Regions from separate parts of the Caballeronia zhejiangensis genome, predicted to be linked through region 1. Evidence: riboswitches for the same ligand, from Rfam matches in the RefSeq annotation. Region 1 holds a riboswitch; the other holds the start of a gene.
The links. A riboswitch is a leader RNA that binds a small molecule or an ion and turns the genes downstream of it on or off. The one in region 1 is predicted to bind cobalamin.
Positions count from the first base shown of each region.

Region 2: it holds a riboswitch for cobalamin, as region 1 does, so the genes downstream of both, LDZ23_RS02930 (TonB-dependent receptor domain-containing protein) here and cobW (cobalamin biosynthesis protein CobW) in region 1, are expected to answer to the same signal.

Region 1 is NZ_CP084284.1:931,652-936,879, forward strand. Features, by position in the region: gene cobN (cobaltochelatase subunit CobN) at 1-851, opposite strand, end outside; gene cobW (cobalamin biosynthesis protein CobW) at 857-1,942, opposite strand; cobalamin riboswitch at 2,064-2,321, opposite strand; gene LDZ23_RS18835 (cobalamin biosynthesis protein) at 2,368-2,793, shown strand; gene cobO (cob(I)yrinic acid a,c-diamide adenosyltransferase) at 3,043-3,645, shown strand; gene LDZ23_RS18845 (cobyrinic acid a,c-diamide synthase CobB) at 3,649-4,947, shown strand; gene LDZ23_RS18850 (DUF1289 domain-containing protein) at 4,944-5,189, shown strand; gene LDZ23_RS18855 (CbtA family protein) at 5,224-5,228, opposite strand, start outside.
Region 2 is NZ_CP084283.1:620,319-625,546, reverse strand. Features, by position in the region: gene LDZ23_RS02935 (FecCD family ABC transporter permease) at 1-244, opposite strand, end outside; gene LDZ23_RS02930 (TonB-dependent receptor domain-containing protein) at 241-2,121, opposite strand; cobalamin riboswitch at 2,203-2,500, opposite strand; gene LDZ23_RS02925 (ATPase) at 2,768-3,136, shown strand; gene LDZ23_RS02920 (cell division protein ZapA) at 3,133-3,447, shown strand; RNA gene ssrS (6S RNA) at 3,553-3,734, shown strand; gene LDZ23_RS02910 (EVE domain-containing protein) at 3,814-4,272, shown strand; gene LDZ23_RS02905 (SIMPL domain-containing protein) at 4,342-5,070, shown strand; gene lgt (prolipoprotein diacylglyceryl transferase) at 5,123-5,228, opposite strand, start outside.

The DNA of each region.
Region 1 (5,228 bases):
GCGACTTCGAACGCTTCGTCCTCGCCGATCACGCTCGCCGCAAAAGCCGTCGTGTTCAATACGAGCGATGCGCGATGCTGCGCGCACAAACGCTCGACCACTTCGCGGCTCACGCTTTCCTTGAGCGACGAAATCGCGATCGGCAACGGATTCATGCCTTCTTTTTCGAGCGCTTCGATGAGCGCATCGAACACGGCCGTATTGCCCGATTGCAAATGCGCGCGGTAAAACAGGATCGCGGCGACGCCCGCGCCTTCGGTCCAGCGCGCCTGCCAGTCGTCGATGACCGCGATATCGCGCTCGGGATGATAGATCGCGACGGCGGGCAGCGGACTCGGCGGCTGCGGCTCGCGCCCGAAGCCGAACGCGCGATGCGCGATCGCGCGTAGAAACTCCTCGGCATTGCGCGCGCCGCCTTCGCGCAGATAGCGCGACAGCTCGCGGCAAAACGCTGCATCGGCCGTGCTCTTGCCGATAAGATTCGGGTCCTCGGTGAGATCGCCCGAAAACATTGCGAGCATCTGCTTGCGCTCTTTCGCGAGCGCGACGAGCCGCTCGATGCCGTACGGCCAGTACGATTCGCCGCCGAGATGATCGACGATCACGACCTTCGCGTGACGCAATACATCGTCGACATAGAAATCGACCGATGCGGGCTGACGCAGAAACGATTGATTCGCGAGCCGCACGTCGGGAAAGCCCGGCTCGAGACGCGGAAACGCGCTCGCGAGCAACGCGAGCGTCGTATCGGCGGAGCTGAGCACGACGATCGGCGCGCTCGTCTGATCGATACGCATGACGCCCTGCGCGTCGTCGACGAAGCCTCCCGGCGTCGTGCGGAGCAGATGCATCGCGGTTACGCCTGCACGGGCGCGCTCGCGAGCGCGGCGTCGAACGCGCGTTGCAGCGTCGCGCGTTCGAGGTCTTCGCCGATCAGCACGAAGCGGCTTTGGGTCTTCGCTTCGCCCGCTTCCCAGCGGCGGTCGAAGTAACTGTCGAAGCGTCGTCCGACGCCTTGCACGACGAGCCGCATCGCCGCGCCCGGCAACGCAGCGAAACCCTTCACGCGATAGATCGTGTGCTGCTCGACGAGCGCATGCAGCGCGGCCAGCGCCTGCTCGCGCGATTCGACGTTGCCATGCACGACGACCGAATCGAACTCGTCATGATGATGATCGGCGTGGCCTGCTTCATCGGGCGAACCGTGATGATCGTGCCGCAAATGAATCGTCTCTTCCGATGCCGATTCGAGACCGAGCAATGTATGCACATCGAGCCTGCCCATCTGCGCGGGCACGATCTTCACTTCGGGCGGAATCTCGGGCCGCACGAGCGCTTCGACCTTTCGCAGCGCTTCATCATCCATGAGATCGGTCTTGTTGACGATGACGAGATCGGCAGACGAAAGCTGGTCCTCGAACAGTTCATGCAGCGGCGATTCGTGATCGAGATTGGGATCGGCCTTGCGTTGCGCATCGACGGCGACGGGATTCGCCGCGAACTGACCGCTCGCGGCAGCGGGTCCATCGACCACGGTCACGACGGCATCGACGGTGAATGCGTTCTTGATCGACGGCCAGTTGAACGCCTGCACGAGCGGCTTCGGCAAAGCGAGACCGGACGTTTCGATCAGCACGTGATCGATGCTCTCGCGCCGCTCGACGAGTTGTTCCATGACCGGATAGAACTCTTCCTGCACGGTGCAGCAGAGACAACCGTTCGCGAGCTCGTACAGATTGCGGTCTTTCGAGCCGGCTTCATCCTCGCAACCGATGCCGCAACCCTTCAAGATCTCCCCGTCGATGCCGAGCTCGCCGAACTCGTTGATGATCACCGCGATGCGCTTGCCTTGCGCATTGGAGAGGATATGCCGCATCAGTGTGGTCTTGCCGCTGCCGAGAAAGCCGGTCACGACCGTGACGGGAATCTTGCGGGTTTGCATCGTCGCTCCGTGGCTTCGGTTGCATGCGCTTCATGTCGCGCGATGCCTGGCAACGCGGCTGGATGAAAGGGAAACGCACGCTTTTATGGATCATGGGCCGCGCCGCATCCCCGCGACAGCAAGCCCCGCTCAAAGTCTGGCCGGTATCCGGGCTGACGACGACGCCGCTTCGCCTTCCCGCGCGTTTCTCACGCGCAGTGGCCTCGAAGCCGGCTTCCCGTACACGCGATGAAAATGCCGTGCGCGGTGAATCGCTTACCGTTGCGGGGGCAGCGCAGGTTGACGTGCGTTCGACGAATCGAAAGGAACGCGCCCTGCTTCCCGTTTAACTGCGCACGAGAGAATCCGCGCGCGAGCACCAAAACTGCGTGAAAGTCTAGGCCCGGCGGGCGCGAGCGTCAAGAAAGGTGGTAAGGTCGGCGCACATGGAATCCGTCATCGCTCACATGAATCAGCCCGCTGTCACGCGTCTTGCCGTGGGGATCGGCTGCAGGCGGGGCGCGAGCGCCGACGCAATCGAGCACGCCGTGCGCGGCGCTTTGGGCACGCTTGCGTTCGGCGACATCGCCATCATCGCGAGCATCGACGCGAAACGGCACGAGGCGGGACTGCTCGCGTTCTGCGAGCGTCATCGTCTGACATTGCGCTTCTACGGCGCCGATGAAATCGCGCAAGCGCCGCGCACGGCGATATCGCATCATGCAATGGCGCATATGAACGTCGATGGCGTATGCGAGCCTTGCGCGCTGCTCGCGGGCAACGCGCGAACGCTCATCGTGCCAAAGACGATCGATTGTGGCGTAACCGTCGCGATCGCAGCGATGCATGCGCCCCGCGCGAACGGAACATGAATACCGGTCTTGCGGTCGTGCGCGGACGCGGCGTTTCGGCGAGCGGCTTCGCCACGACCGGTTTGAACTTGTCGCGGCAAAGCCAGACGAGAACGCCAAGCGCGACGAGTTCCAGATAGAGATAGAGCGCGTCCATTTGCTTGCTCCTCGAGTCGGTGATTACGTTGATTGCATGATGCCTGCCGTCTGTTAGCGCAGAATTAAGCCGCCGCCTGTTGTACGATACGGCCGTCTTTCTCTGGAGCTCCCGTGAAAACCGATACCAAATCGCATCTGCGCATGACCCAGCGCCGCAAGGAAGGCCACGAGAAAAAGCAGGCCGCCGCCGATCACGAGAAAGGCCTTTTGATCGTGAATACCGGCAACGGCAAGGGCAAGACAACGGCCGCGTTCGGCATGGCGGTGCGCGTGCTCGGACACGGCATGAAGCTCGGCGTCGTGCAGTTCATCAAGGGCGCGCTGCATACATCGGAGCGCGATTTCCTCGGCGCAATCGCGCATTGCGATTTCGTCACCATGGGAGATGGCTACACCTGGAACACGCAGAATCGCGAAGCCGACATGGCCACCGCGCGCAAGGGCTGGAACGAAGCGCGCCGCATGATCGAGAGCGGCGAATATCAGATGGTCGTGCTCGACGAACTCAACACCGTGCTCAAGTACGAGTATCTGCCGCTCGATGAAGTGCTCGACGTGCTGAAGGCGCGGCCCGCGATGCTGCATGTCGTCGTGACCGGTCGCCACGCGCCCGATGCGTTGATCGAACTTGCCGATCTCGTCACGGAAATGCGGCTCGTGAAGCATCCGTATCGCGAGCAAGGCGTGAAAGCGCAACGCGGCGTCGAGTTCTGAGCGATGCCCGACTGCCCCGCTCTCTTCATCGGCGCGAGTGCGTCGCATCAAGGCAAGACCACGGTGACGGCGGCGCTTGCGCGTCATCACACGCGCCGAGGACTGAAGGTACGCGTGTTCAAGACCGGCCCGGATTTTCTCGATCCGATGATTCTCGAACGTGCATGCGGCGCGCCCGTTTATTCGCTGCATCTGTCGATGGTCGGGCTCGATGCGTGCCGCGCGTTGCTCGCCAAGGCCGCGCGCGAGGCCGATCTCATTCTCATCGAAGGCGTGATGGGTCTCTTCGACGGCACGCCGAGCAGCGCCGATCTGGCCGCCACGTTCAACGTACCGGTGCTCGCGGTGATCGGCGCGCACGGCATGGCGCAGACGTTCGGCGCCATCGCGTTCGGGCTCGCGCGTTATCGCGAAGATGTGCCCTTTCATGGCGTGCTCGCGAATCGCGTTGCATCGGCGCGTCATGCGCAGATGTTGTCGGAGACTATCCCCGTCGACTTGCGTTATTGCGGCCATCTGTCGAATGCGGACGATATCGCCTTGCCCGAGCGTCATCTCGGTCTCACGCAGCCCGATGAAATCGCGGGCCTCGACGCACGGCTCGACCGCGCCGCCGATGCAATCGCGCAAACGACGCTCGCCGATCTTCCGCCGCCCGTTCATTTCGACGATGCGACGCTGCCCGCGCCGCCGCGTCTGCTCGACGGCGCGCATATCGCCATCGCTCGCGATGCGGCGTTCTCGTTCGTGTATCCGGCGAATGTCGATGTGCTCATCGCCATGGGCGCGCGCATCAGCACGTTTTCTCCGCTCGCCGACGAACCCGCGCCGCACGATGCCGACGCGCTCTATCTTCCCGGCGGCTATCCCGAACTGCATGCCGCGGCGCTCGCTTCGAACGAACGCGCGCGTGCATCGATCGTTGCGCACGTCGAGCGAGCGAAGCCCTTGGTCGCGGAATGCGGCGGCATGCTGTATCTGCTCGACACGCTGACCGACATCGAAGGCACGCGGCATGCGATGCTCGGCATCCTTCCCGGCGACGCGGCGATGCAACGCAAGCTGTCGCGCCTCGCGATGCAGCGCATCGACACGACGCATGGAGCGATGACGGGTCACACATTCCACTACTCGACGCTCGACACGCCGATGCAGCCGGCGCTCAAGGCCGCTCATGCCACGACCGGCACCGAAGGCGAAGCGCTCTATCGGCATGGTTCGGTGTCGGCCACTTACATGCACGCTTACTGGCCGTCGAATCCGGCCGCGGCCGCTGCGCTCTTTCGCGGCGAATCACTATGACAACGACGCAAGACGATCTCGCTTTCACCATCGAACGCGCGAAAGCGCAGGAACCCATCGGCTCGCCATGCACCGATGTCTGCAAGCTCGATCAGGAAACGGGCCTGTGCCTCGGCTGCTTCCGAAGCCGCGAGGAAATCAAGACCTTCAGATCGATGGACGATGCCGCGAAGCTCGATCTGTTCGATGAATTGCTCAAGCGTCGTGCGGCGAAAGAGCAAACGAAAAGCCCGCGTTCCTGACGAAGCGCGAGCTTCATGAGCGACGCCGAACCGCTTACG
Region 2 (5,228 bases), on a different replicon from region 1:
CGCCCGACGCGAAGCCCGCGAGCGCGCGCGGCAGACGCAAGGTCAGCACGATGTCATCGGCGATATCGGGCGTCGCCGAGTGCGCGTGAAAGAGCGCGCCGATCGCGCGCGATACGGGCAACGCGACGCTGCCCATCGCGAGCGACGCGACCAGCACGACGAGCGTCGCTGCGCCGAGCGCGATCCAGATCGCGGTGGCGCGGCTCGCGTTCATCGCGCGCGGACGTTCAGCCACGCGGCTCACGACGGATGCCAGCCCAACGTGATGTACGCGCCGCGTCGTGGCGTGTTGTACGAGTACGCAAGTTCATAGTCCTTGTCGAACAGGTTGTCGATGCGCGCCGTGACGTACCACGACTTCGAGATGTCGTAGCGCGCCGACAGATTCACGATGCCGTAGCCCGCGAGCGTCGAATCGTAATCGCTGCGTTGACCGCTCACGATCCATTCGCCACCGACGCGCCACGGCCCGATCGTGCGATGCGCCGTCAGCGTCGCGAAATGCCGCGCGCGCCGCGTCAAATCCTCGTGATTCGTTTCGTCGACGGGATTCTGGAACGTGACGCCCGCGCGCACATCCGTTGCGCCGACGTGCCCCGCCCACGATCCCTCGATGCCCTGCACCTTCGCGCGCCCGACGTTCTGCGCGACATAGTAGAAGCCGCCGTCGGACACGTAATCGATCAAATTCGAATAGCGCGTCTGAAAAAGCGTCACGCGCACCACGCCGAGCGCATTCGATGCGTACTGCAACGCCGCCTCGACCGAATGACTGCGCTCCGGCTGAATCGACGGATTGCCGCTCAGCGGATAGTAGAGATCGTCGAAGCTCGGCGCGCGAAACGAGGCCGAATAGCTCGCGCTCGCCTTCCAGTGCGCGTCGAAGTTATACGCGTAGCCCAGATAGTAGCTGTTCGCGCCGCCGAAATCGGAATACTGATCGCGGCGCAGATTCGCCTGCAACTCGTTCGCGCCGATGTGCCCCACGTAACCCGCGAACATCGAATTCACATGACGGTCGGGCGCGCTGAACTGATCGGAATCGAGCGTCTGATCGAGATGCTCGTAGCCGAAGAGCAGCTTGTGCGCGTCGCTGATCCGCACGTCGTTCTGCCACGTATATTGCCGGTTCTCCGAATCGAAACGGCTCGTATAGACGCCGTTCTGCTCGATGTTCGCGCGGTCCTGTCCCTGCGCGATCGTGAAGTGCGTCGTCCAGTTATCCGTGACGCGGCCGTTCGCGAACACCGACGCCGAGCGCACGCGATCGTGCGTTTCGTTGATATCGGTCGGCTGGCCATAGGCATCGTCGAAACTGTTGATGCCGTTCGATTGCAGGAAGCGCACGCCCGCGTCCCACTTGTCGCTGAACTCGTGACGCAGCGTCGCCGCGACGCTCTCGTTCAGATAGCCGTTCGCGTTCGGATTGGCGCCGGGCGCGATTCCCGGATCGATCGACGAGAAGCCGTCGGTTTTCTCGCGCGAGACGTTCACGCTGAAGGTCGTGCGGCCGTCCTTGTCGAGCGCGCCGCTCACGCCCGCCGATTGCCGCTGCGTGTGATAGCTGCCGTACTCCGCCTCGAAGTTGAAGCGCGGCGGATGCGCCTCGCCTTCCTTCGTGAAGATCTGCACGACGCCGCCAATCGCATTCGATCCATAGAGCGCCGACACGTTGCCGTTCACGACCTCGACGCGCCCGATCTGGTCGAGCATCAATTGCGATAGCTGTGCCGCGCCGAGCGACGCCGATTCGACGCGCACGCCGTCGATCAGCACGAGCGATTGCGACGACGCCGCACCGCGTATGAAAAGCCCCGAGTTCGAGCCCGGTCCGCCGTTGCGCGTGATCTGCACGCCGGGCGCGAGCGCGACGAGTCCGAGCGCGTCGCTTGTGTTTGCATCGGCGATGTCCTGCTCGTCAAAAAGCGATGTCTGCGGAATCGATTCGGCAAGCGGCTGCGGCGCGCGCGTCGATGTGACGACGACGGGCGCAAGCGTTTGCGTGCTGTCTTCCGTCTGGGCCGCCTGTGCAGCGCCGGCGAACGGCAAGGCGCCGATGGCCGCAACGAGCGCGCCATGACGGGAGAGACCGCTTCTGAGCGCGGCCAGTGGCAATACCATGTGTGAAGTGTTCCGTTTCGCGTGAGCGCGACCCCGCTCCCCGCGAGGACGATGCGCGACGAACGCACCGCGCCATGCGCGCCGATGCGTCGGACTCCGGCCGGTATCCGGGCTGGCGATCAATCGTCTCGCCTTCCCGCGCATGGCGCGCAGTGGCATCGACACGTTTCTTGCAGTCGCGCGCGTGCGACGAATTTCGACACGCTCGCGCGGCAAAAACGCGCATGAGACGACTTGCAACTTGCGTTGCGGTCGCTTACCGTTGCGGGGGCAGCACAGGTTGGCTCGTCGTCGATTGCGGCGACTTCGCTCCCTGTTTCCCGTTTGACTGCATCCACGAGATCCGCGGATGCGAGCACCAAAAGTGCGGCAAGTGTAGGAGCGCGGTTCGGGGCCGTCAAGAAAACCGCGCGGGCAGACTGGCGCGGCGCATGACGAATCGAACGAGAAGCGAAAGAGAAGCGGCCGGCCTGTCATCACGAGCGTTGCGGGGCGCTCGCGTTTTCTGCACACGAATGCATCGCGACATGCGCTTGATTCGAAGGATTAAGCGCTAGATCGCGTGTTGTTACGTCTCGAAACGAGACATTTATCGGAAGCTCCGTTGAACCGCGCTAAAATGCGAGGTCTTTAGAGGACGCAGCACATGCTCAACGAACTCGAATCACTGTCAGGAAACATCGGCCGGCTGATCCAGATCAGCGAGCGCCACAAGCAGGCGCATCAAGCGCTGCAGGAACAACTCGAACAGCTGCGCGCCGACTATGCGAACGTGCAGGCCGAGCTCGCGCAAGTGCGCGAAGAGCGCGATACGCTGCAGTCCGAACGCGATTCGCTGTCCGCGAAAATCGACGACGCGCAAATCCGCCTGAACGCGATTCTCGAAAAGCTGCCGCGCGGCAAGTCCGCGCAACATGCCGAGTCCGACAATCAACTCGATCTCCTCGAAGCCGATTCCCAGGAAGCACATGAAACGGAATTGCACGGCGAGCATCATCAGGGAGAGAAGGCATGACGACCACGCAGATCGAAGTATCCATTCTCGGGCAGCCGTATCGTCTCGCGTGCTCGCCGGAAACCGAAGGCGCATTGCGTGAAGCCGTCGCGCGCGTCGACGCCGAAATGAACAAAGTGCGCAATGCAAGCAGCGTGCGCGGCACGGATCGCATCGCGGTGATGGCGGCGCTTTCGCTGGCGTCGGAATTGCTTAAGCTGCAGGACAGCGTGCGTCACGGCGAGGCCTTCCCCGCCGAAGAAATCCGCCGCACGATGCACTCGATGAACGAGCAATTGGGCGCGGTCATTGCGCAACACGAAGCGCAATAAGGCAGATGCGCGTCGAGTCAATCAGCGCGCAATGTCAATCGAAAAAAGAAACTGCCGAAGTAGCGTGAAGAGGCTGCAGAAGGCAAACGATTGGTGTAGAGTGACGTTTCCCTGCCTGGTACGCCAAGGTCATATATTCCTTGAACCAATGCTACATTGGCACGGTTGCGGAACCTTGCAGCACGGGCGCGCGCGTCGCTAGTCCGATGTACCCGAAGTGTTGCTTACCGCGACCAATCTTGAACCCAGGTTCAGGATGCCGGCCTAGCGGCTGTGGCGGGGACCTCATTCAAGAAACGGCATCGGTTTTTCCGATGCCGTTTTCGTTTGTCCCTGCCGTTCGCTCTTCGATTCATGCACACGACCATGCGCTACTGGCTGATGAAGTCCGAACCGGACGAAGCGAGCATCGATCATCTCGCGCACGCGCCGAAAAAAACCTTGCCGTGGACGGGCGTACGCAACTATCAGGCGCGCAACTTCATGCGCGATCAGATGCAGATCGGCGACGGCGTGCTCTTCTATCATTCGAGCTGCCCGGAGCCGGGCATCGCGGGCATCGCGAAAGTGTGCTCGACGGCGTATCCGGATCCCACGCAATTCGATCCGAAGAGCGATTACTACGATCCGAAATCGACGCAGGAAACGCCGCGCTGGATGCTCGTCGACGTGAAGTTCGTGAAGAAGACGCCGCTCATATCGCTCGCCGCGTTGCGCGAACATCCAGAGCTTGCCGACATGCAAGTGCTCGCGCGCGGCAACCGGCTCTCGATCACGCCCGTGACCGAAGCGCAATGGCGATTTATTACCGAGCACCTCGTCTAACAAGGAACTTACGACTTCACGAATGCGACTAAATCCCGTCGCACGTACGCGATGTCACGGAGTCCTTCGATGCTCAATAAGAAAACCGCCGCCGCCTTCGCCCTGCTCGCGATGTCCGGTGCCGCGCTTACGTTGTCTCAAACCGCCGCTGCGCAGACGGTGATAACGCAGCCACAGCCCTCGGGCGTGCTCTCGCTCTCCGCACAAGCGAGCGCGCAAGTGCCGCAGGATGTCGTCAACATCACGCTCTTCTACGAACAGGAAGCGGCCGATCCGTCGTCGCTCACCAGCACGCTCAATCAGCGCGCCGAGGCCGCGTTACGCGAAGCCAAAGGTGTCGACGGCGTGACCGCGAAGAGCGGCTCGTTCACCGTCTATCCGTCGACGGATCGCGACGGCAAGATTTCCGCGTGGCGCGGGCGCACGGAAGTCGTGCTCGAATCGCATGACTTCGCGGCGGCATCGAAGCTCGCGGGCAAGATGAGTTCGTCGATGCAAGTGGGTAGCGTCGCGTTCTCGCTGTCGCCCGAAGCGCAGCGCGCGGCCGAGCAAAAGCTCGTCTCGCAAGCCATCGATTCGTTCCGCAAGCAGGCGCAAAGCGCCGCGCAAGGCTTCGGCTACAGCAATTTCACGATTCGGGAAGTGAATGTCGGACGGAGCGGCGCGCAGCCGCGTCCCGTCATGATGATGCAATCGCGCGCGATGAGCGCCGATGCGAAGATGGCCCCGATCGCGATGGAAGCCGGCACGACCACGGTGACAGTCGACGTTTCCGGCTCCGTACAAATGGGACGCTAAACGTCGCTCACGCTGTTCACGCGGGGCGGCGTTCGACCGCCCCGCTCTTTCCTCAAGCCTTTGCGGATTCGGGCGGCAGGCGCAGATTGCGCTTGTAGGCCCACACCATCATTACCACGCCGGCGACGATCATCGGCAGCGAAAGCCATTGGCCCATC